4 regions of the Streptomyces sp. NPDC050422 genome follow, and region 2 is predicted to be linked to each of the others. Evidence: riboswitches for the same ligand, from Rfam matches in the RefSeq annotation. Region 2 holds a riboswitch; each other region holds the start of a gene.
The links. A riboswitch is a leader RNA that binds a small molecule or an ion and turns the genes downstream of it on or off. The one in region 2 is predicted to bind thiamine pyrophosphate.
Positions count from the first base shown of each region.

Region 1: it holds a riboswitch for thiamine pyrophosphate, as region 2 does, so the genes downstream of both, ACIBJG_RS17960 (thiamine ABC transporter substrate binding subunit) here and thiO (glycine oxidase ThiO) in region 2, are expected to answer to the same signal.
Region 3: it holds a riboswitch for thiamine pyrophosphate, as region 2 does, so the genes downstream of both, thiC (phosphomethylpyrimidine synthase ThiC) here and thiO (glycine oxidase ThiO) in region 2, are expected to answer to the same signal.
Region 4: it holds a riboswitch for thiamine pyrophosphate, as region 2 does, so the genes downstream of both, ACIBJG_RS33910 (purine-cytosine permease family protein) here and thiO (glycine oxidase ThiO) in region 2, are expected to answer to the same signal.

Region 1 covers NZ_JBITIE010000010.1:241,476-247,068, reverse strand. Annotated here, with positions in the region: gene ACIBJG_RS17965 (ABC transporter permease) at 1-196, opposite strand, end outside; gene ACIBJG_RS17960 (thiamine ABC transporter substrate binding subunit) at 283-1,386, opposite strand; TPP riboswitch at 1,467-1,583, opposite strand; gene rlmN (23S rRNA (adenine(2503)-C(2))-methyltransferase RlmN) at 1,625-2,731, opposite strand; gene ACIBJG_RS17950 (phosphatidate cytidylyltransferase) at 2,836-3,921, opposite strand; gene frr (ribosome recycling factor) at 3,921-4,478, opposite strand; gene pyrH (UMP kinase) at 4,650-5,426, opposite strand; gene tsf (translation elongation factor Ts) at 5,585-5,593, opposite strand, start outside.
Region 2 covers NZ_JBITIE010000005.1:62,931-68,523, reverse strand. Annotated here, with positions in the region: gene thiE (thiamine phosphate synthase) at 1-260, opposite strand, end outside; gene ACIBJG_RS08425 (Rv2175c family DNA-binding protein) at 365-730, opposite strand; gene ACIBJG_RS08420 (NAD(P)/FAD-dependent oxidoreductase) at 800-1,972, opposite strand; TPP riboswitch at 2,174-2,286, shown strand; gene thiO (glycine oxidase ThiO) at 2,284-3,465, shown strand; gene thiS (sulfur carrier protein ThiS) at 3,462-3,710, shown strand; gene ACIBJG_RS08405 (thiazole synthase) at 3,713-4,507, shown strand; gene pknB (Stk1 family PASTA domain-containing Ser/Thr kinase) at 4,692-5,593, shown strand, end outside.
Region 3 covers NZ_JBITIE010000002.1:313,963-319,555, forward strand. Annotated here, with positions in the region: gene thiC (phosphomethylpyrimidine synthase ThiC) at 1-1,681, opposite strand, end outside; TPP riboswitch at 1,674-1,807, opposite strand; gene ACIBJG_RS04105 (YibE/F family protein) at 1,879-3,219, shown strand; gene ACIBJG_RS04110 (SsgA family sporulation/cell division regulator) at 3,300-3,737, opposite strand; gene ACIBJG_RS04115 (IclR family transcriptional regulator) at 3,839-4,609, opposite strand; gene ACIBJG_RS04120 (DUF5326 family protein) at 4,851-5,060, opposite strand; gene ACIBJG_RS04125 (cupin domain-containing protein) at 5,208-5,525, opposite strand.
Region 4 covers NZ_JBITIE010000028.1:9,788-15,380, reverse strand. Annotated here, with positions in the region: partial or broken gene ACIBJG_RS33955 (MFS transporter) at 1-608, opposite strand, end outside; partial or broken gene ACIBJG_RS33950 (transcriptional regulator) at 605-970, opposite strand; partial or broken gene ACIBJG_RS33945 (hypothetical protein) at 998-1,087, shown strand; gene ACIBJG_RS33940 (alpha/beta hydrolase domain-containing protein) at 1,132-1,668, shown strand; gene ACIBJG_RS33935 (hypothetical protein) at 1,665-1,775, shown strand; partial or broken gene ACIBJG_RS33930 (phosphotransferase) at 1,900-2,061, opposite strand; gene ACIBJG_RS33925 (discoidin domain-containing protein) at 2,269-2,592, shown strand; gene ACIBJG_RS33920 (ATP-binding protein) at 2,517-3,002, opposite strand; partial or broken gene ACIBJG_RS33915 (hypothetical protein) at 3,037-3,315, shown strand; TPP riboswitch at 3,475-3,571, shown strand; gene ACIBJG_RS33910 (purine-cytosine permease family protein) at 3,554-4,972, shown strand; gene ACIBJG_RS33905 (gamma carbonic anhydrase family protein) at 5,031-5,593, shown strand, end outside.

The sequences.
Region 1 (5,593 bases), on a different contig from region 2:
CGACCAGCAGCGTCAGCGCGGTCGAGGCGAGGGCCTGCCAGAAGGTGAACCAGAGGACGTCTGTGATGTCCGGCCGGCTCAGCACCTCGCCGAACCGCCCGAACTGCCATACGCCGCCGGCCTTGAGCCCGCGTCCCACGATCGCGACGACGGGATAAGCGAAGAACAACGCGAAGAACGCCACGGGCACGGCCATCAGACCGAGCCGTACCGCGCCCCCGCGCAGCGACCGGGCGCGCGCGGCCTTCCCGCGCGCGCCCGGTCCGCGTACGGGAGTCTTCGCTACTTCACTACGAGCGAGGACCACGACTGGACCCACTGCTCACGGTTCTTGGCGATCGTGTCCGGGGCGACGGTCGTCGGCTTGTCGACCGTGGCGCCGAACTTCGTGAAGAGATCCGGCACCTTCGCACCCTTGGTGACCGGGCTGACGAACATGTTGAGCGGCATGTCCTCCTGGAACTGCTTGCCGATCAGAAAGTCCAGCAGAGCCTTGCCGCCCGCCTCGTTCTTCGCCCCGTCGAGCAGACCGGCGAACTCGATCTGCCGGAAGCACGTTCCGGTGGCGACGCCGGTCGGGGCGGTCTTCGGCTGCGGGTCCGCGTACAGCACCTCGACGGGCGGGCTGGAGGCGTAACTGACGACGAGCGGCCGGTCGCCCTTGGCCTTCTTGCCGCCCGCGGAGCCGGAGAACTCCTCGTTGTACGCCTGCTCCCAGCCGTCGACGACCTTGACGCCGTTGCTCTTCAGCTTCTTCCAGTAGTCCTGGTAGCCGTCCTCGCCATAGGTGGCGACGGTGCCGAGGAGGAAGCCGAGGCCCGGCGAGGAGGTCGCCGCGTTCTCGGTGACGAGCAGGTTCTTGTACGCGGGCTTCGCCAGGTCGTCGAAGGACTGCGGTGGCGCCAGCTTCTTGTCGGCGAAGTACTGCTTGTCGTAGTTGACGCAGATGTCGCCGGTGTCGACGGGAGTGACCCGGTGCTTGCCCGCGTCCAGCTGGACGTCGGCCGCGACCTGGTCGAGGCCCTTGGCCTCGTAGGGCGTGAACAGGCCGTTGTCGAGGGCGCGCGAGAGCAGAGTGTTGTCGACGCCGAAGAAGACGTCGCCGCGCGGCGAGCCCTTGGTCAGGATCTCCTGGTTGAGCGCGGCGCCCGCGTCACCGCTCTTCAGCACCTTGACGGTGTAGCCGGTCTGCCGGGTGAACTCCTTCAGTACGTCCATGGAGGCGTTGAAGGAGTCGTGGCTGACGAGAGTGACGGTCTTGGAGCCGGTGCCCTTGGTACCGCCGGTGCCGGCGGCCGAGTCGTCGGAGCTTCCGCATCCGGCGAGCGCGGTCGCGCCGAGCGCGGCGGCGACGGCCCCCGCCGCGATCTTCTTGGTGGTGCTCATGTGATTCCTCCTGGGATGACCAGGAAGAGACGCGGCCCTGCCCGCGCCGGCGGAAACCGGAAGCGGGCAGGGCGCAACAGCTTGAGTAAGGTCCGAACTTCCTACCCGGAATGACCCGGGCGAGGTTCAGAGGGTCTGCGGCCAACCTGTCCTTGGTGCCGCACTCTCAGCGCTGTGGCGCTCCCCTGTCGGAATATGAAGTTGATTTCGAGCCCAGGCTACACGGCCGGTTTCGGCCTCAGCGCTCGGAGGCCGCCAGCTGTCCGCAGGCCCCGTCGATCTCCTGGCCCCGGGTGTCCCGGACGGTCACCGGCACCCCGTGGGCGGCGATGGCGTCGACGAACGCCTTCTCGTCCTCGGGCCGCGAGGCGGTCCACTTCGAGCCGGGCGTCGGATTCAGCGGGATCAGGTTGACGTGGACCCGCTTGCCCTTGAGCAGCCGGCCGAGCCGGTCGCCCCGCCACGCCTGGTCGTTGATGTCGCGGATCAGCGCGTACTCGATGGAGATGCGGCGGCCGGACTTCTCCGCGTACTCCCACGCGGCGTCCAGCACCTCGCGCACGTTCCACCGGGTGTTCACCGGCACGAGGGTGTCGCGCAGCTCGTCGTCCGGGGCGTGCAGCGAGACGGCGAGGCGGCACTTGAAGCCCTCGTCGGCGAAGCGCAGCATCGCCGGGACGAGGCCGACGGTGGAGACCGTGATCCCACGCTGCGAGAGCCCCAGCCCGTCGGGCTCGGGGTCGGTCAGCCGGCGGATCGCACCGACCACGCGGTTGTAGTTGGCAAGCGGCTCACCCATGCCCATGAAGACGATGTTGGAGAGCCGGGCCGGGCCGCCGGGGACCTCGCCGTCGCGCAGCGCGCGCATGCCGTCCACGATCTGGTGGACGATCTCGGCGGTCGACAGGTTGCGGTCGAGACCGGCCTGTCCGGTGGCGCAGAACGGGCAGTTCATGCCGCAGCCGGCCTGCGAGGAGATGCACATCGTGACGCGCTCGGGGTAACGCATCAGGACGGACTCGACCAGCGTCCCGTCGTGCAGCTTCCACAGCGTCTTGCGGGTCGTGTCGTCGTCGCAGCTGATGTGCCGCACCACGGACATCAGATCGGGGAACAGCGCCTCGGCGAGCTTGTCCCGCGATCCGGCCGGGATGTTGGTCCACTCCGCCGGGTCGTGCGCGTACCGCGCGAAGTAGTGCTGCGAGAGCTGCTGGGCGCGGAACGGCTTCTCGCCGGTCGCGGCGACTGCTTCCTTGCGCTCGGCGGGCGTGAGGTCGGCGAGGTGCCGCGGCGGCTTCTTGGCTCCGCGGGGCGCGACAAACTGGAGTTCTCCGGGCTTAGGCATGGTTCTTCCAGTGTCGCAGACAGAACAGTGAGGGCCTGCCGCCCTGTGGACAACGGACCCTCACTCGTAAAACAGCAGGTCAGAAGGGGTGATCTACGCGCCTGTCAGCCGGAGCCGACGAAAATCACCAGCAGCAGCCAGACCACCGGCGCGGTCGGCAGGAGCGAGTCGAGCCGGTCCATGATGCCGCCGTGCCCGGGCAGCAGCGTGCCCATGTCCTTGATCCCGAGATCCCGCTTGATCATGGACTCGCCCAGGTCGCCCAGGGTGGCGCTGGCAGCGACCGCGAGGCCGAGCAGCAGCCCCTGCCACCAGGTCCCGTCGTCGATCAGGAACTGCATGCACAACGCACCGGCCACCATCGCGAAGGCCACGGCTCCGAACAGGCCCTCGCGGGTCTTTCCGGGGCTGATGCGCGGAGCGAGCTTGTTCTTGCCGAACCGCCAGCCGACGGCGTACGCACCCGTGTCGCTGACCACGGTCAGCAGCAGGAAGGTCAGAACCCGCTGGGGTCCGTCGTCGGCGGTCAGGAGCATGGCGACGAAGGTCGCCAGGAACGGCACGTAGAACGCGGCGAAGACTCCGGCCGTGACGTCCCTGAGGTAGCCATCCGGCGGCTCGGTCATCCGCCAGACGAGCACCGCCAGGGCGGTCAGCGCCATGGCGATCCAGGCGCCCTCGGCGCCCCGCGCGTAACCGGCCACGACCATGGCCGCGCCGCCGATCGCGAGTGGCACGAGGGGCGCTTTGATGCCCTTGCGCTCCTCCAGCCGGGAAGTGAGCTCCCACAGGCCCACGACGACGGCGACCACGACGACGCCGACGAAGACGGCCTTGACGATGAAGAGCGACGCAGCGACGACGGCCCCGAGCCCCAGGCCGACCCCTATGGCGGCTCCCAGATCACGGCCCGCACGTTTCTTCTGCGGAGGTGGCGGCGCGGTGGACATGGGCTCCTGCGGCTTCTCGTCACGGAACAGGGGGCCGCCGCTCAGGCGTCCGGCCCCCTGGTCCCGGTCATCACGGCTCTCAGCGTCTCTACCTGCGTCGGGAACGTCCGGCACGATGGGCATGGGCCGAGTCTGCTGGGCGTCATGCACATCATATGCAGGACCCGCCGGAGCGGCCCGCATCTCGGGCGCTGCCCGGTGACCGGCGCCCTGCGGGACGCCCCAGGAAGAGTCGTTCATCAGACTTCGAGCAGCTCGGCTTCCTTGTGCTTCAGCAGCTCGTCCACCTGCGCGACGTACTTCGCGGTGGTGTCGTCGAGCTCCTTCTCGGCGCGGCGGACCTCGTCCTCGCCGGACTCCTTGTCCTTGACCAGCTTGTCCAGGATCTCCTTGGCCTTGCGGCGGACGGCCCGGATCGAGATCTTGGAGTCCTCGGCCTTCGTCTTCGCGACCTTGATGTAGTCGCGACGGCGCTCTTCGGTGAGGTCGGGGAAGTTCACCCGGATGATATTGCCGTCATTGCTCGGGTTGACGCCGAGGTCCGAGTCGCGGATGGCCTGCTCGATGTTGCGCAGCGCGGTCTTGTCGAACGGCGTCACGACGGCCATACGGGGCTCCGGCACCGAGAACGAGGCCAGCTGGTTGATCGGGGTCAGCGCGCCGTAGTAGTCGGCGACGATCTTGTTGAACATCGCCGGGTGCGCACGGCCGGTGCGGATCGCGGCGAAGTCCTCTTTCGCGACCACGACGGCCTTCTCCATCTTCTCCTCGGCCTCGAGGAGGGTTTCTTCGATCACCACGTGCTCCTGCGTGTCTTGAGTGGGCCCGGCGTGCTCGGGCCCGGCGGGTCCTGCGTCGCGTCCTCACCTGCACGGTGTCCGACCGGCAGGCCGTTGTCCATCCTTCGGGGGCGCCCCCTGCGCCCCCGGGGGCCCACCGGGATTACCCCGGTGCGGTCCCCCCGGTTGTCAGGCCCGGGTGCCCTGGTCACTCACGAGCGTGCCGATCTTCTCACTCTTGACCGCGCGGGCGATATTGCCCGCGGTGGTCAGCTCGAAGACGAGGATCGGCAGCTGGTTGTCACGGCAGAGCGTGATGGCGGTGGCGTCGGCGACCTTGAGATCGCGGGCGAGCACCTCGCTGTACTCCAGCGCGTCGAACTTCACGGCCGCGGGGTTGGTCTTCGGGTCGGAGTCGTAGACCCCGTCCACGCCGTTCTTCCCCATCAGCAGTGCCTCGGCGTCGATCTCCAGGGCGCGCTGTGCCGCGGTGGTGTCGGTGGAGAAGTACGGCATGCCCATGCCGGCACCGAAGATGACGACGCGGCCCTTCTCCAGGTGCCGTACGGCGCGCAGCGGAATGTACGGTTCCGCGACCTGGCCCATGGTGATGGCGGTCTGGACCCGGGAATCGATGCCCTCCTTCTCCAGGAAGTCCTGGAGAGCGAGGCAGTTCATGACGGTGCCGAGCATGCCCATGTAGTCGGACCGCGCCCGGTCCATGCCGCGCTGCTGGAGCTCGGCACCGCGGAAGAAGTTGCCGCCGCCGATGACGATCGCGATTTCCGCGCCGTCGCGGACGACTGCGGCGATCTCGCGGGCGATGGCGTGCACGACGTCGGGGTCGACACCGAGGCCGCCGCCGCCGGCGAACGCCTCTCCGGACAGCTTCAGCATGAAGCGTCCGCGCACCTTGCCGTCGTCGCGCTTGTGGTCACCTGTTGCGGCGTCCGCGCCCTTGTTCATGGAGATTCTCCTCGTGCACATACGAAGAAGGCCATTGCCGGTGGGTCTGGTGTCCCTCAGCGGCAATGGCCTCCTCGTCAGATCTGCGGTCGTACGGCGGTGTGCGGCCGTCGACTGCACCAGACCCTATCGGGGTCCACCGTTTTTCGCGGACGGACTCAGATGCC
Region 2 (5,593 bases):
ACGTCGGAGCCGATGGCGTGGGCCACGTCGGCCCGGTCGTTGACGGCGAGGAGCTTGCCGTGGCGCTTGCAGGCGTCGGCGAAGACCGCGAGGTGTTCGAGCTCCTCGGCCGCCTCCATGCCCTTGTCGCGCAGCTGGATGATGTCCACGCCGGAGGTGAGGACCGCGTCGAGGAACGCGGGGAGGTCGCCCTGGCGCCGGCGGGCGTCCGTGCACAGGTAGAGCCGGGCGTCGGACAGCAGCGTGCGAGGCGTGGACATGGTGCGGTTCCCCCCGGGGACGACGATGGCGGTGGTTCGGTGTGGTGCCGCGCGGGAGGCGGGCCGCGACATGCGGCCCGCCTCCCCTGTGCGGCGCCGGTCTCTCAGACGGCGAGCGCCTGGGCGCGACGCTTCACCTCCGTGCCGCGGTTCTCACTCAGTGCCTGCGCGGGCGTGCCCGGCAGACTCGGGTCGGGCGTGAAGAGCCATTCCAGCATCTCCGCGTCGGAGTAGCCGTCGTCCCTCAGGAGCGTCAGGGTCCCCGAAAGGCCCTTGACCACCTTGTCGCCGTCGATGAAGGCGGCAGGCACCTGGAGCGCCCGGTTCTCACCACGTCGTACGGCAATGAGCTGGCCGTCCTTGACCAGCTGGCGCACACGCGTCACCTCGATATCGAACATTTCTGCGATGTCGGGGAGGTGGAGCCAGGCGGGGACGAGAGCATCGATCTTTACGTCAATCTCGGTCACGGGGACAAGCGTGCCATCCCGGACCGACAGTCGGTACCCGGGCCGACCGTACGGGGCGTCGGGCGGGCGTCAGAGCGTGGCCGATTTCAGGGGTACGGAGGGGTCGGCGACCCGCTCGGGGACGAGTTCCGCCCCCGATTCGACGAGTTTGCGGCCCTGTGCCAGATCGCGCGGACGGCCAACCGCCAGTACGGCGACGAGCGCGCCGCCCCGGAGCCAGCACACCGTCCACGTCGCTTCGGAAGGGTCGCCGCGCCACACCAGGGCGTCGGCCCCCGTGTGGTGACCCGCGTACTGGACGAAGCGGCCGAACTGCTCGGACCAGAAGTAGGGCACGGGGTCGTAGACCGGGGGCTGCCCCTCGCCCTCCCGGACGACAGCGGCGGCGACGGTCCGGGGCCCCTGAAGGGCGTTGTCCCAGTGGTGGACGAGCAGCCGCTCGCCGTACCGGGCCGAGGGGAAGGATGCGCAGTCCCCGACCGCGTACACGTCGGGGAGCGAGGTGCGCAGCGATGCGCCGGCGGTCACCGATCCGTCCGGGCCTCGTTCGATCCCCGATCCGGCGAGCCACCCGGTAGCGGGCCGGGCGCCGATGCCGACGACGACCGCGTCCGCCGGGAGGGTGCGGCCGTCGGTCAGGACCACGCGGCCGGGTTCGATGCGGGCGACGCGTGCGCCGGTGAGGAGCGCGGCGCCGCTCTCGGCGTACCAGCCGGCCATGGGGGCGGCGACCTCGGCGGGCAGCGCGCCGGCGAGCGGGCGGTCGGCGGCCTCGACCACGGTGACCGCGCAGCCGGCCGCGCGGGCGGCGGTGGCGAACTCGGCGCCGATCCAGCCCGCGCCGACGACCACGACGTCGTGCTGCCGTTCGAGGACCGGGCGCAGCCGGGCGGCGTCGTCCAGGGTGCGCAGGAGGTGGACGCCCGGGACACCCTCCGAGCCGGGCAGCACCAGGGGTTCGGCGCCGGTGGCGACGACCAGGACGTCGTAGGGGACGGGCCCGTCCGGGGTGTCCAGTTCGCGGTCGGCCGCGCGCAGTGCCGTCACGTCGAGGCCGAGCCGCAGGGTGATGCCCAGCGCCTCGAAGTCGATGTCGAAGGCCGAGTCCTCGGCCTTGCCGAGAAGGACCGCCTTCGACAGGGGCGGCCGGTCGTACGGCTGGTGCGGTTCGGCGCCGATCAGCGTGACGGGGCCGGTGAAGCCCTGTTCGCGCAGGGCCACGGCGGTCTGCACGCCCGCCATGCCCGCTCCGGCGATCACGACGCGGCGGCTGCGTCGCGATCCTGTCTGCTGCTGTCCGGTCTGCTCGTCCACCCGTCCACCTTAAGCACCTGACACAACGTCAGGAAGTCGGTTCCCGTGACGCGCCCACCGGATCGCCGTCCCCGCGCCGGCGTCCGCTCCCTTGCAGGCGGCGTGGGGCAGGGGTTTAGGGTGGCCGTGCACATCACTCGCGGGAGCCCGGACGGACCGGGCTGAGAGGGAGGCTGGACGGCCTCCGACCGTACGAACCTGATCCGGGTCATGCCGGCGAAGGGAGGGGCTGGACGCCCATGCGCATACACCGGACGAACGGGTCGGACGTCCTCGTCATCGGGGGCGGCATCATCGGCCTGGTCACCGCCTGGCGGGCCGCCCAGCGCGGCCTGGTCACGGCGGTCGTGGACCCCGCACCGGGCGGCGGTGCCGCACAGGTCGCGGCCGGCATGCTGGCCGCCGTCACCGAACTCCACTACGGCGAGGAGATGCTGCTCGGTCTCAACGTCGCCTCCGCCGCACGCTATCCGGCGTTCGCGGCCGAGCTGGAGGCGGCGAGCGGACAGGAGATCGGCTTCCGCGCCTGCGGCACCCTGGCCGTCGCGCTCGACGCCGACGACCGCGCCCATCTGCGGGAGCTCCACGCCCTGCAACGCCGCTCGGGGCTGGAGTCGGAGTGGCTCACCGGTCGTGAGTGCCGCCGTCTGGAGCCGATGCTCGCGCCCGGCGTACGCGGCGGGCTGCGGGTCGACGGCGACCACCAGGTCGACCCGCGACGGCTGGCCGCCGCGCTGCTGACGGCGTGCGAGCGGGCCGGGGTCACCTTCCACCGCCAACGGGCCGAACGGCTCACGGTCACGGGCGGCCGGGCCACCGGAGTCGAGCTCGCCGACGGCAGGGAGGCGGCAGCCGATCAGGTCGTGCTCGCGGCGGGCAGCCTCAGCGGCCGGCTCGCGGGGGTGCCGGAGCACGTCCTGCCCCCGGTCCGCCCGGTGAAGGGCCAGGTGCTGCGCCTGACCGTGCCCACCGCGTACGCCCCCTTCCTCTCCCGCACCGTGCGGGCCGTGGTCCGGGGCAGCCACGTCTACCTCGTACCGCGCGAGAACGGCGAACTGGTCATCGGCGCCACCAGCGAGGAGATGGGCTGGGACACCACCGTCACGGCAGGCGGTGTGTACGAGTTGCTGCGCGACGCGCACGAGCTCGTGCCGGGCATCACGGAGCTGCCGCTCACCGAGACCGTCGCCGGTCTGCGCCCCGCCTCCCCCGACAACGCCCCGCTGCTCGGCCGCACCGCGCTGCCCGGCCTGCACCTCGCCACCGGCCACCACCGAAACGGGGTGCTGCTCACCCCCGTCACCGGGGACGCCATGGCGGAGCTGCTGGCCGGAGGCGAGCTGCCCGAGGTGGCCCGCCCCTTCTCCCCCGGCCGTTTCTCACCCGCCGCCGCCCCCGTACGTCAGGAGCAGCCCGCATGACCGAGCCCGCCCCCCTCTCCGCCTCCCCCTCCGCCTCCCCCTCCCTCTCCGTCTCCGTGAACGGCGAGGCCGTCGCCGTCGCGCCGGGCACCACCCTGGAGGCCCTGGTCGCCTCGCTGACCCGCGCGCCCTCGGGCGTCGCGGCCGCCCTGAACGAGACCGTCGTACCGCGCGGCCAGTGGCCCGCGGCCGCGCTCGCCGACGGCGACCGGGTCGAGGTCCTCACCGCGGTCCAGGGAGGCTGACCATGTCCGACGACCTCTTCTCGCTCGGCGGCACCGTCCTCGGCTCCCGGCTGATCATGGGGACGGGCGGGGCACCGAGCCTGGACGTGCTGGAGCGGTCCCTGACCGCTTCCGGCACCGAGCTGACCACGGTGGCGATGCGCCGCCTGGACCCGACCGTGCAGGGCTCCGTGCTCTCCGTACTGCAGAAGCTCTCCATCCGCGTGCTGCCGAACACGGCGGGCTGCTTCACCGCGGGCGAGGCCGTACTCACCGCCCGGCTGGCCCGCGAGGCGCTCGGCACCCACTGGGTCAAGCTGGAGGTGGTGGCGGACGAGCGCACCCTCCTGCCCGACCCCATCGAGCTGCTCGACGCCGCGGAGACGCTGGTGGACGACGGTTTCACCGTGCTGCCGTACACGAACGACGACCCGGTACTGGCCCGGAAGCTGGAGGACGTGGGGTGCGCGGCGATCATGCCGCTCGGCTCCCCCATCGGCTCCGGCCTGGGCATCCGCAATCCGCACAACTTCCAGCTGATCGTCGAACAGGCGCGGGTTCCGGTGATCCTGGACGCGGGCGCCGGCACGGCCTCGGACGCGGCGCTGGCCATGGAGCTGGGATGTGCGGCCGTGATGCTCGCCTCGGCGGTGACCCGCGCGCAGGAACCCGAGCTGATGGCCGCCGCGATGCGTCACGCGGTGGAGGGCGGTCGGCTCGCGTACCGCGCGGGGCGGATCCCTCGCCGCCACTTCGCCGAGGCGTCGTCGCCGGTGGCGGGGCGGGCGGTGCTGGATCCGGAGCGCCCGGCGTTCTGACCCGGGGCGCCCGGAGGGTCCGTGTGGCGGATCTCATGTGCCGGTCACGACCCGTCCCGATCCCGGGGCCACACCCGTTCCCCGGCAGCGGATCGCATGTCCCTGTCACGGCTCGGCTGCAGTACGGCCCCGGGATCGCCCCGGCCAGTCGGCCGTGTCGGCGGTGGCTCGTAGACTCAGCACCGTGGATACGACCCTCCAGGACCCTCTCGTCGGGCAGCTGCTCGACGGCCGCTACCGCGTCGATGCCCGCATCGCCGTGGGCGGCATGGCCACGGTCTACCGGGCCATGGACACCCGGCTCGACCGGGTGCTCGCCCTCAAGGTGATGCACCCGGCGCTCGCGACCGACGCCTCGTTCGTCGAGCGCTTCATCCGCGAGGCCAAGTCCGTGGCCCGGCTGGCGCACCCCAACGTGGTCGCCGTCTTCGACCAGGGGGCCCAGGAGCAGTACGTCTACCTGGCAATGGAGTACGTCGCGGGGTGCACGCTGCGCGATGTGCTGCGCGAGCGGGGCGCCCTGCAGCCGCGGGCCGCACTGGACATCCTGGAGCCGGTACTGGCCGCCCTGGGGGCCGCGCACCGGGCGGGCTTCGTCCACCGGGACATGAAGCCGGAGAACGTGCTGATAGGCGACGACGGCCGGGTCAAGGTGGCCGACTTCGGCCTGGTCCGGGCCGTGGGCTCGGTCACGAACACCACCGGGACCATCCTGGGCACCGTCTCCTACCTCGCCCCCGAGCAGATCGAGCACGGCACCGCGGACACCCGCGCCGACGTCTACGCGTGCGGCGTCGTGCTGTACGAAATGCTCACGGGCGCCAAGCCGCACACGGGGGACTCCCCCGCCCAGGTCATCTACCAGCACCTCAACGAGGATGTCCCGGCCCCCTCCGCCGTCGTCCCGGGTCTCGCGGCCGAGCTCGACGCGCTGGTGGCGAGCGCCACGGCCCGCGACCCGGAGGTCCGCCCGTTCGACGCCGTGGCGCTGCTCGCCGAGTCCCGCCGGGCCCGGTCCTGCCTCACCGACGCGCAACTGGACGCCGTGCCGCCGCAGGCCCTGGCCGAGGTGCGCGAGGCCGCCGA
Region 3 (5,593 bases), on a different contig from region 2:
CATGCTCGTCACGGATCTTCTGGGAGATCTTCATCGAGCAGAACTTCGGACCGCACATCGAGCAGAAGTGGGCCGTCTTCGCCGGTTCGGCAGGCAACGTCTCGTCATGGAACTCCCGGGCCGTGTCCGGGTCGAGCGCCAGATTGAACTGGTCCTCCCAGCGGAACTCGAACCGGGCGTCCGACAGCGCGTCGTCCCAGTCCTGCGCCCCCGGGTGCCCCTTGGCGAGGTCCGCCGCATGGGCCGCGATCTTGTACGTGATGACCCCGGTCTTCACGTCGTCCCGGTTGGGCAGACCGAGGTGCTCCTTGGGCGTCACGTAGCAGAGCATCGCCGTCCCCCACCAGGCGATCATCGCGGCGCCGATGCCCGAGGTGATGTGGTCGTACGCCGGCGCCACATCGGTCGTCAGCGGGCCGAGCGTGTAGAACGGCGCTTCCTCGCAGATCTCCTGCTGGAGGTCGATGTTCTCCTTGATCTTGTGCATCGGGACGTGGCCCGGGCCCTCGATCATGGTCTGGACACCGAACCGCTTCGCGACCGTGTTCAGTTCGCCGAGCGTACGCAGCTCCGCGAACTGGGCCTCGTCGTTGGCGTCCGCGATCGACCCGGGCCGCAGCCCGTCGCCCAGGGAGTACGTCACGTCGTACGAGGCGAGGATCTCGCAGAGCTCCTCGAAGTTCTCGTAGAGGAACGACTCCTTGTGGTGCGCCAGACACCACGCCGCCATGATCGAGCCGCCCCGGGAGACGATTCCGGTCTTGCGACGGGCCGTCAGCGGTACGTACGGCAGGCGCACGCCGGCGTGCACCGTCATGTAGTCGACGCCCTGCTCGGCCTGCTCGATGACGGTGTCCTTGTAGACCTCCCAGGTCAGTTCCTCCGCCTTGCCGTCGACCTTCTCCAGGGCCTGGTAGAGCGGCACGGTGCCGATCGGCACGGGGGAGTTGCGAAGAACCCACTCACGGGTGGTGTGGATGTTGCGTCCGGTGGACAGATCCATGACCGTGTCGGCGCCCCACTTGGTCGCCCAGGTCATCTTGTCCACCTCCTCCTCGATGGAGGACGAGACCGCGGAGTTGCCGATGTTGGCGTTCACCTTCACCAGGAACCGCTTGCCGATGATCATCGGCTCGGTCTCCGGGTGGTTGACGTTGGCCGGGAGCACCGCCCGGCCGGCGGCGATCTCCTCACGCACCACCTCGGACTCGACGTTCTCCCGGATCGCGACGTACTCCATCTCCGGGGTGATCTCGCCCCGGCGGGCGTACGCGAGCTGGGTGACGGGACGGCCGTCCCGGCTGCGCCGCGGCTGGCGGGGGCGGCCGGGGAAGACCGCGTCCAGATTGCGCAGCCCACCGCGCGGCGAGGTGTGCTTGAGCCCGTCGTCCTCGGGGCGCCCGGGGCGTCCCGTGTACTCCTCGGTGTCGCCGCGGGCGATGATCCAGTTCTCCCGCAGAGGCGCCAGCCCCCGGCGGACATCGGTCTCGGTGGTGGGATCGGTGTACGGCCCCGACGTGTCGTACAGCGTCACGTCCTTGCCGTTGGTGAGGTGCACCTGACGGATCGGCACGCGGAGGTCCGGGCGTGAACCCTGGACGTATCCCTTGTGCCAGCCGATGGACTTCCCGGCCTCGTCGCTCTGGTTCGAGGCAGGCGTGCGTGCGTCCGATGTGGTCATGAGACCTACTCCCTACGCCGGCATTACCCGGTAACAGGTTCGGCGGTCGGCGCAGCCTGTCCCGTACGGACGTACGGAGATCAGCGCCCTCTCAGCCCGGTGCTCCGAGCTCCCGCGTGTGCAAAGGTGCCACCACGCTAGCGCCCATGCTGGCGAGCTGAACAGAGGGCCCCTCCTCTTCTTGCGATGATCGGCCGGTGACGTCCCCTCATAGCGACCCCGAACCGCAGGACCATCAGCACGCGCACTCCCACAGCCACGGCCCCGCCGCTCCCGTGTCCAGCCATCTGCGCAAGGTGATCGCCGCCGTGCTGATCCCGTTCGCGGCCGCGGTCGTCGTCGGGCTCGTGGTCCTCTGGCCCGGTGGTGCGCCGGCGCACGAGCGCACCGGTGTCGGTTTCGACCGGCAGACCCAACAGGGCAAGGTGGTGAACATCGGCAAGATCGACTGCAAGGACGTGAACGCCTCCCAGCTGCCCATCAGCGGCGAGACCGCGCCACCCACGGGCGAGCAGGCCGGGGGGGACGACGGGGCCGCCCTCTGCAAGAAGGCCACCGTCGAGATCACGAGCGGGCAGGACAAGGGCCGGAAGTTCGTCGAGGTCGTCCAGCCCGACGCGCCACGGCAGCTGCGGGAGGGACAGGGGGTGGTCGTCGCGTACGCCCCCGACGCGCCCCATGACCTCCAGTACTCCGTCACCGACGTGAACCGGAAGTTCCCGTTGATGCTGCTGGCCGGGATCTTCGCGCTGGTGGTCGTCGCCGTGGGCAGAATGCGCGGGGTGATGGCCCTGGTGGCGCTCGCCCTGTCGTTCGCCGTCCTGACCCTGTTCATCCTTCCGGCCATCCTGCAGGGATCGAACCCGCTGGTCGTGGCGGTCGTCGGTGCGAGCGCCATCATGCTGATCGCGCTCTACATCTGCCACGGGCTGACGGCCCGCACCTCGGTCGCCGTCATCGGCACCCTGATCTCACTGCTCCTGATCGGGCTGCTCGGCTCGCTCTTCATCGGCTGGGCGAGTCTGAGCGGGAACACCGACGACAACACCGGCCTCATCCATGGCCTGTATCCGCACATCGACATGAGCGGGCTGCTGCTGGCCGGAGTCATCATCGGCTCCCTGGGGGTGCTCGACGACGTGACGGTCACCCAGACCTCGGCCGTCTGGGAACTGCACCAGGCCGACCCGACGATGAGTGCGAAGAAGCTCTACCGGGCAGGGATCAGGATCGGGCGCGACCACATCGCCTCGGTGGTCAACACCCTGGTGCTCGCCTATGCGGGCGCCGCGCTTCCGTTGCTGCTGCTGTTCTCGATCGCCCAGAGCAGCGTGGGGACGGTGGCCAACAGCGAACTGGTGGCGGAGGAGATCGTGCGCACACTGATCGGCTCGATCGGACTGGTCGCCTCGGTGCCGGTGACCACCGCGCTCGCGGCGCTGGTCGTCTCCGCGGACCGCTCCGGGCCTGCCCCGGATTCCGTAGCTCCGGCACTCGTACGGAGCGGCAGGGGGCGCCGTCGCCGGACGAAGTCCTGAGTGTCCGGACACGGAGAGCGATTCACCCGTTCGGCAGGTGTGCTGTTCGACCGGCATGCAGGCCAAGGACACGGGCTTCGTCAGCCGGCGTTCTGTTCCTCGGCCAGAATCCGCCCCAGCGCCTCTTCCAGATTGCCCTCGAAGTCACCCAGCGTGCACTCCTGACCGAGCGGCACGAGTTTGTCCGTCCGGTCGAGAAACGCTACGAGAGGTGCCGTACCCGCCCTGAAGAGCGCACGGTCGGCCCCCACCTGGAGCCGGATGTGGACGTCGGACAGCCCCTCGGGCTCGGTCGGTCCGATGTGTACATCGCCGTCACCACTGGGGCTGTTGAGACCGTCGAGCAGCAGCTCACGGCCGAAAGCCCAGGTGACGGGGGCGTCGCCGGGCAGGTGGAAGGTCATCCGGATCGCGTACGGATCGCACACTTCGTACCGGAGCTCCACCGGGATACGGAAAGAGAGCTCCTCGGAGACGAGGAAGCTCATCATGACCTCAGCTTGAACCGACTCGCGCATCGTTCAACCCCGCAGTAGATGAATCTGGCCAGGAATGATCCCCCGTGGCCCTATTGACGCCATCGTGGTGCACGCGATAGCAGATCACAAGGAGTGATTTTTCAGATACTGATAGAGAACACGAACGAACGCAAGAGGCTGGCCACTTCGCCACGTAGTCGTTCGACTGCGGGGAGCAACCGTTCTTCCTGGTCGAGAGGGACGGAAATGGCCATCGCGGCGGCCGTGAAACCGGCGGTGATCGGGATGGCCGCGCAGACCGTTCCGAGGGTGTACTCCTGTCGTTCGATGACAGGTTCCATACGCTCGATCGACCGCAGCCGCTCAAGAAGTGCCGGACGATCGCGCACGGAGTACCGGGTCAGCGGGCGCACCGGATGCCGGTCCAGGTGGTCCTCGCGGGCCGGCTCGTCGAGCTGGCTCAGCAGACACTGGCCGATCGCGTGGGCGTGCCCCGTCTCGCCGAAGGCCGCCCACTCCTCCACCGCGGGCGCCGCCGGGGTGTCCGCGACCGCGACGAGTTCGATCTCCCCGTCGCGGTAGACGGCGCAGTACACCGGGGCGCCGATGATGTCCCGCCAGCGCCCCAGGGACTGGGTCATTCTGCTGCGGCGATTCTGCAGTGCGCCGTCGTCCACGAGCCGCTCTGCGGCGGCGCCGAAGAGGAAGACGCCGTTCTCCCTGCGCAGATATCCCTCATGGGTCAGCGTGCGCAGCAGGTGGTAGGCGGTGGGGAGGGGAAGTCCCGCTTCCCGTGCGAGCTGTTTGGCCGGCGCCCCGTCCCGATGGGCGCCCACAGCCTCCAGCAGCCGCAGTGCCCGCTGCACCGATCCGATCAACGTCGGTACAGCGGTACTCGATGCCGTGGTCAACGGTCACCCCCAGGCATGGTGACGGGCGGTCGGCCCGCCTGTGGGGGCCGCCCCCACAGATCTGCCGCAGGCCTGGGGTCCAGAAGGCCGAATGCCGTACAAACCACTGGTCAGGGTGGCGACTGACGGTGTTTTCCCAGGTGGCGGCAGCGAACTGCCACTGTATCGGGAGCCTTTGGACGAGGTGCCGTTTCACCTTCCGCTTAGCTCAGCTGGGCTAATCGCCCGGCCGGTCGCGCGGCTACCAGTCCCCTCGCGAGGAGGACGACATGAACTTCCGTACGACGAAGACGAGCCCGCCGATCAGGATCACGAAGATCAGGACCTTGAACAGCAGACCGATCACGAAGCCGACGATGCTGGCGATCAGGCCGCCGAACACGACGATCGCGATGACGGGCACCGCGATCCACTTCACCCACCAGGGCATTCCCGCGAATATCTCCCGCACGGCCATCGTCCATACCTCGTCTCTGTGAGTTCCTGCTTCGATGCTAGAGGTGTCGGGGCGGGCTGCGGGGGCCCCGAGCCCTTGAACTCCCCTGATCGATCCCCTAGGGATCCCCGAGACGCGGCTCCGTCCTCGGCGAGATGCGGCTCAGCCCTCGGGCGGCGAGAACACCACCATCACTCGCAGGTCCTCCGTGATGTGGTGGAACTTGTGGGCGGTGCCGGCAGGTACGTACACGACGCTTCCTCTGCCCACCTGCGTGGTTTCCATGCCCACGGTGATCGACGCGCGTCCGCTGACGACGAAGTAGACCTCGTCCTGGTTGTGCGGCTGCTGCGGGTCGAGTTCACCGGCGTCCAGGGCGTACAGGCCGACAGACATGTTCCGTTCGCGGACGAACTGGAGGTAGGCCCCGTCGTTGGCGGCCCGTTCCGCCTCCAGCTCGTCCAGTCTGAATGCCTTCATGGCCCGTCCGCTCCTTGCCTCTGCTCAGCCGGTGTCCGCCACCGATCATGTCTGCCACGATCAGACAC
Region 4 (5,593 bases), on a different contig from region 2:
TCCCGGGCCTGCGATACGGGCCGGGACACGGCCGGCAGCGACCGTACGAGCAGTGCGGAGAGCGCGAAGGACAGCGCGTCGGCGAGGAGCGGAACCGCCCGGCCGAGCGCGAGCAGGGCACTGCCCGCCGGCGGGCCCGCGAAGCCGGATGCCGCGGTCTGAGTGCCGCGCAGGCGGGAGTTGGCGCGCTCCAGGAGCGCGGGTTCGCGGCCGAGGAGATCCGGCAGATAGGCCGTGGCGGCAGTGTCGAAGAAGAGCGCGCCGAGGCCGAGCAGGAAGGCGACGGCCGCGAGCAGGGGAATGCTCCGCACGTCGAGCGCGGCCGCTGCCGCCGGTATCGCGAGCAGCGCCGCACGCGCCGCGTCCGTGACCCACATCGTGCGGCGACGGTCCCAGCGGTCCACCAGCGCACCGCCGAGCACCCCGAAGAGCAGCCACGGCAGGGTGCCGGCGGCCGTGACGACGGCGAGCGCCATCGGATCGCGCGTCAGCGTCAGAGCGAGGAGCGGCAGAGCCGCGTGCGACACCCCGTGGCCGAGCGAGGACACCGTCTGCGCGGTCCACAGCCGTCCGAAACCGGTGGGCCACTTCTCAGCGGCTGACGTCACTTGGCGCCTCCTTCGACCTGCTCGCGCGGTGCCGGGTGGAACAGTGCGAAGACGAGTGACGCGTCCGGCAGCGACGGGTCGGAGAGTTTCCGGTACTCGTCCGCCAGCGCTTGCAGTCGTGCCCCCAGCTCAGCGAACTGCTCCTCGGTGAGCCGTAGATGTGCCATCCGTACGTGCCGTTCGCCCTCCGCCGGCGCTGCCTCCAGGTCCGCCACCGCATGCCGCATCAGCACATCCGGCCCGCCCTCACCCGGGTCCGGCAGCACGATCGACTGCGCGGCCATTGCGTAGTACCGCTCGGTGACCCCCCGGACCTTCCGCGTTCGTACCACCTTCACCAGGCCGGCCCGTTCGAGCAGCCGCCGGCGTCCCAGGTCTACGACGGCTTCATGGTGCACAGCAACAGCGCGATCGCCTCACCGATCAGCGGCGTGCTCGCAGACGCGCTGCTGATGCCGAACCCGTCCCGGATCAGGACCGACCTGCCGGTGCCGACGTTCGTCGTGCTCACCGAGACCGATGTGTGCCGGGCGCCGCGACGGCACGACAGCCGGACACCGGCAGCGTCGTGCACTGGGAACTGGCCGGCACCGCGCACGGGGACCAGTGGGCCTTCGACCTCGGCAACGCAACCGTGCAGAATTCGGCGGGCTCCGCCGCGCCGTCGCCCGGCTGCGCCGCCGGTTCGGCCCCCTTCAACGACGGGCCCGGCCACTGGGCGATGAACTCGGCGCTGCGCCACCTGGCCACCTGGGCACGGGGCGGTGCGCGGCCGCCGAGCGGTCAGCCGCTGAGCACCGTCCTGCGTGACCCGGCCACCGGCCTGGCCACCGGCGGCGTCCGCCTGCCGGACGTCACGGTGCCCACCCGTACGCTCACCGGCTCGCGCGACACCACCGGCAGCGGGGTCTTCTGCGGCCTGTACGGCGCCCGCGACCCGTGGAACGGCGATGCCGACGCCTGGGACCGCACGACGACGGCGACCCGTCCAACCCCCATTTCCCCGCCACCGCGGAACCGGTGCTCGCCCGGCTCTACCCGACCCACGCCGACTACGTGAGCAAGGTACGCAACGCCGCGCAGACGTCCGTCAGTGCCGGCCATCTGCTCCCGGAAGACGCGACGACAATCATCGCCGCCGCGCAGGACTCGGGCATCGGCGGCTGACCCAGCGGGCCGTGTCACCCGGCCGCGACCCCGCTCCGGATCCACCTCGGCGCGGGGTCGCGGCCGGCAGACCATGAAGCCGTCGGCACATCGAGGACCGCCGCAGGCCCCGGCAGGACAGCTCCCGGCCGGACAGCACCATCCGCCGGAGGACGTCGCCGCGCACGTGGACGGCTTGGGGCAGCCGCCCAGCCGGCAGTTCGGCCACGGTGGACTTCCCCGCCGCCATCACGCCGGTGATCAGGACGACTGCGGAACCCGGCTCGGTGTCCACGGCGGCCCACATGCCGAGGTCCACTCCGCCTGCGCTGCCCGTGGCCTGACCGGGCCGTCCTGCGACCTGCTCGTGACCGCGGCCTGCGGACGGCGCACGAAGGTCCGGCTGCGCCGCGGCCGGACCGCGACCGTGTCGCTGCGCGATGTCGCCCCGTACCCGCTCGACGATGCCGCACTGGGATGTGACACGTTCCCGAACGCACCGCGCTCCGCCGGCATGTCGGACCCGTCGGCCGCGGTGGACGGCGATCACCGCACGTCGTGGACACCGGGATCCGACCGGGCCCGAATGGTCGTGGACCTCGGCTCGGCGCTCCCCGTCGGGAGGATCCTCGCGGAGTGGACGACGAGCAGGGTGCCGGGGGCGACGGTCGAGTTCAGCGACGACGGCGTCACCTACCGCTCCGGCGGAACACTGCGGGGCCGCACCACCACGACCGGCCTCACGGCCGGCATCACTGCACGCTACGTGGCGCTCGACGTCACGGGCTGGCGCAGCGGGTACGCACGCCTCAGGGCCCTTTCCGTATTCCCCCGGTAAGGCCGCCGGTGCGGCGGGTTCGTGAGGTGTCGGTGCGGTAGAAACGTTCGAACACGCGCTCGGCCTGTTCCGGAGGCCGGGCCCTGGTCCGTGACGTCGAGGAGCACGGCAGGTGGCTGGCCGGGGCGACCGGGTCCGAGTTCGATCGAGACGGGGGTGCCCGGTGGGGTGTGTGTGAGGGCGTTGCCGGTCAGATTGGACAGCACCTGGCGCAGCCGGAGTTCATCGCCGGTGACGGCGTAGGAGCCTCTGTCGTCCACCGCGAGCCGGATCTCACGCTCGGGGGCGAGCAGGCGGGCATCGCGTACCGCGTCGACGGCCAGGGCGAGCACATCGACCGGCTGCCGTTCCAGAGGGCGCTGCTGGTCCAGCCGGGCGAGCAGCAGCAGGTCTTCCACCAGTGTGCCCATGCGGTCGGCTTGGTCTCCCACGGTGGACAGGACGGCCGCCGTCTGCGACGGACCGGCCCGGCTGATGCCGGGTGTCCGCACGCTGGGGAGTGCGGGCGCGGGCCGTCGCGAGTGGTACGGGGCCGGGGACCTGCACCGTGTTCGTGCGGCAACCGCAATGCTGGGCGGACGGAATCTCGGCGGACTCGCTCCCGTCTACCCGCCGGTCACCTTCGGCTTCGGGTCGGCGCCCCGTGCCCCGTCGGTCGTCCGAATCATCTCCACCGTGGAGGTCGCCGGGGCCCCGGGCCACGGGGACACCTCCATGGACTGACGGTCCCCGCGCCGGCGCCCGTACCCCGCCACCGGGACAACCCCTCGAAGCCCACGCCCTGCTCAACGAGCCACGTGAGCAAGGCGGTATGCGGGCCTGCGACCGACCTGTCGGAGCCCAGTCGTCCGGGCCCGAACACGTGGGTTAGCCTTGCCGACGCAATCCGACACGGGGTGCCCCGACCAGCGGGGCTGAGATCACACCCGTCGAACCTGAACCAGTTAGCACTGGCGGAGGGATGTCATTCATGTCATTTCCACATGCTCCGAGCGGCCCGGCAGCCACTGACCGCCGGGCTGTCCTCGACGGGCGGACGCCCCCCGCCGCCGGTGATCTGCGCATCGAGACCCGCGGGATCGCCCCGGTCCCCGAATCGCACCGCTACGGCACTCCCGGGCGGCTGTTCACCGTGTGGTTCGCTCCGAACCTCACCATGACGGGCGTCTTCACCGGCACGATCGGCATCGTCCTCGGGCTGGACTTCACCACCGCCCTGGTGGCTGTGGTGCTCGGCACGCTCGTTGGCGCCGTGCCCACCGCGTACCTCGGGACCTGGGGCAGTCTCACGGGGACAGGACAACTGCCGCTCGCGCGGCTCGCTTTCGGCCGGGCCGTTGCCGTTCCGGGCGTGCTGCAGTGGCTGTCATCGGTCGCGTGGGACGCGCTCATCGGCCTCTTCGGCGGGGATGCGCTGGCTCAACTGTGCGGATGGCCGTTCTGGCTGGGCGTACTCGTGATGATGGTGGGGCAGGGCGTACTCGGTGTGTTCGGCTACGAGGCGATCCACCGACTGCAGAAGATCATGACCTTCGTGCTGGCCGCGGCCTTCGTCGCGCTGGCCGTCAAGCTCCTCGACGGCGTCCACCCCACCACCAGCGGGTCGGTGCACGGCGCCGACCGCGCCGGCGCCTTCGTGCTCACCAGCACCATCGCACTCAGCCTCGCACTCTCCTGGGCTCCGTACGCCAGCGACTTCAGCCGGTACCTGCCACGGTCCGCCTCCCGCCCCCGCATGTTCTGGTACACGCTTCTCGGCGTCACGGTCTCCTTCGTAGCCGTGCAGGCGCTCGGCCTGTGGGGAGCATCCGCCTTCACCGACCAGACCGCGAAGGGCGTCGATGAACTGCTGGGAGGCGGCACGCTCGGCGCGTTCGGCCTGCTTGCGGTCGCGCTTGCGGCGCTGTGCAGCAATGCGATGAACGACTACAGCGGCTCTCTGGCCCTTCAGACCGTCGGAGTGCCCATCCCACGGCCGCTGGCCGCGGCCCTCTCTGCCGTACTCGGCTTCCCGCTGGTGCTGTGGATGCACGCCGCGGACACCACGGCCCGCTTCCAGAACGTGTTGCTGTTCGTCGGTTACTGGATCCCCGGATTCGTGGCGGTCGTAGCCGTCGACTGGTTCGCACGCACGAGGGACAGGGGCGGAGCTTCGTTCGAGCCGGCTGCCGAGAGCGACCGCCCGCAGCCGTGGTGGCCCGCACTCGCGGCATTCGTCGTCGCCTTCGGCGCGGCGGTTCCGTTCATGGACACGAGCCTGTACGTAGGGCCGGTGGCCGCGGCACTCCACGGCGCGGACCTTGCCTACTACGTCGCGTTCGTCGCGGCGCTCGCCGTCTACGCACCTTTGCGGCTACGACGCCGGCCAGCCGGCCGCTGACCGGTGGGGTCGCGGGGGTGGTGTACGCCGGCGCTCCGGACACGGGATGATCGCGGGCATGATGATTGCTCATGAGGGCTGCTCGCCGACGGTCCACCCCACGGCCTATGTCGCTCCGACCGCCACGCTGTGCGGGGATGTGCGGGTGGGCGCCGGGTGCCGGGTGCTGTTCGGTGCGGTGCTCACCGCCGAGGGCGGTCCGGTGGAGGTCGGCGAGGGAAGCATCGTGATGGAGAACTCGGTCCTGCGGGGTACCCGACGGGACCCGCTGGTTCTGGGGCGGCAGGTGCTGGTGGGCCCCACCTCCTATTTGACCGGTTGCCGGGTCGAGGACGAGGTCTTCCTGGCCACCGGCAGCCGCGTCTTCAACGGCGCACGGATCGGGACCCGTTCCGAGGTGCGGATCAACGGCGTCGTGCATCTGCGCACCGTACTGCCGGCCGACTCGATGGTGCCGATCGGCTGGGTCGCTGTCGGTGACCCGGTGCGCATCCTCCCGACGGAGGACCACGACGGAATCTGGGCGGTACAGAAGGACCTGGACTTCCCCGGTCACGTCTTCGGCCTCGACCGCCCGGCCGACGGCGAGAGCCTGATGCCGGCGATCTCGGAACGTTTCGG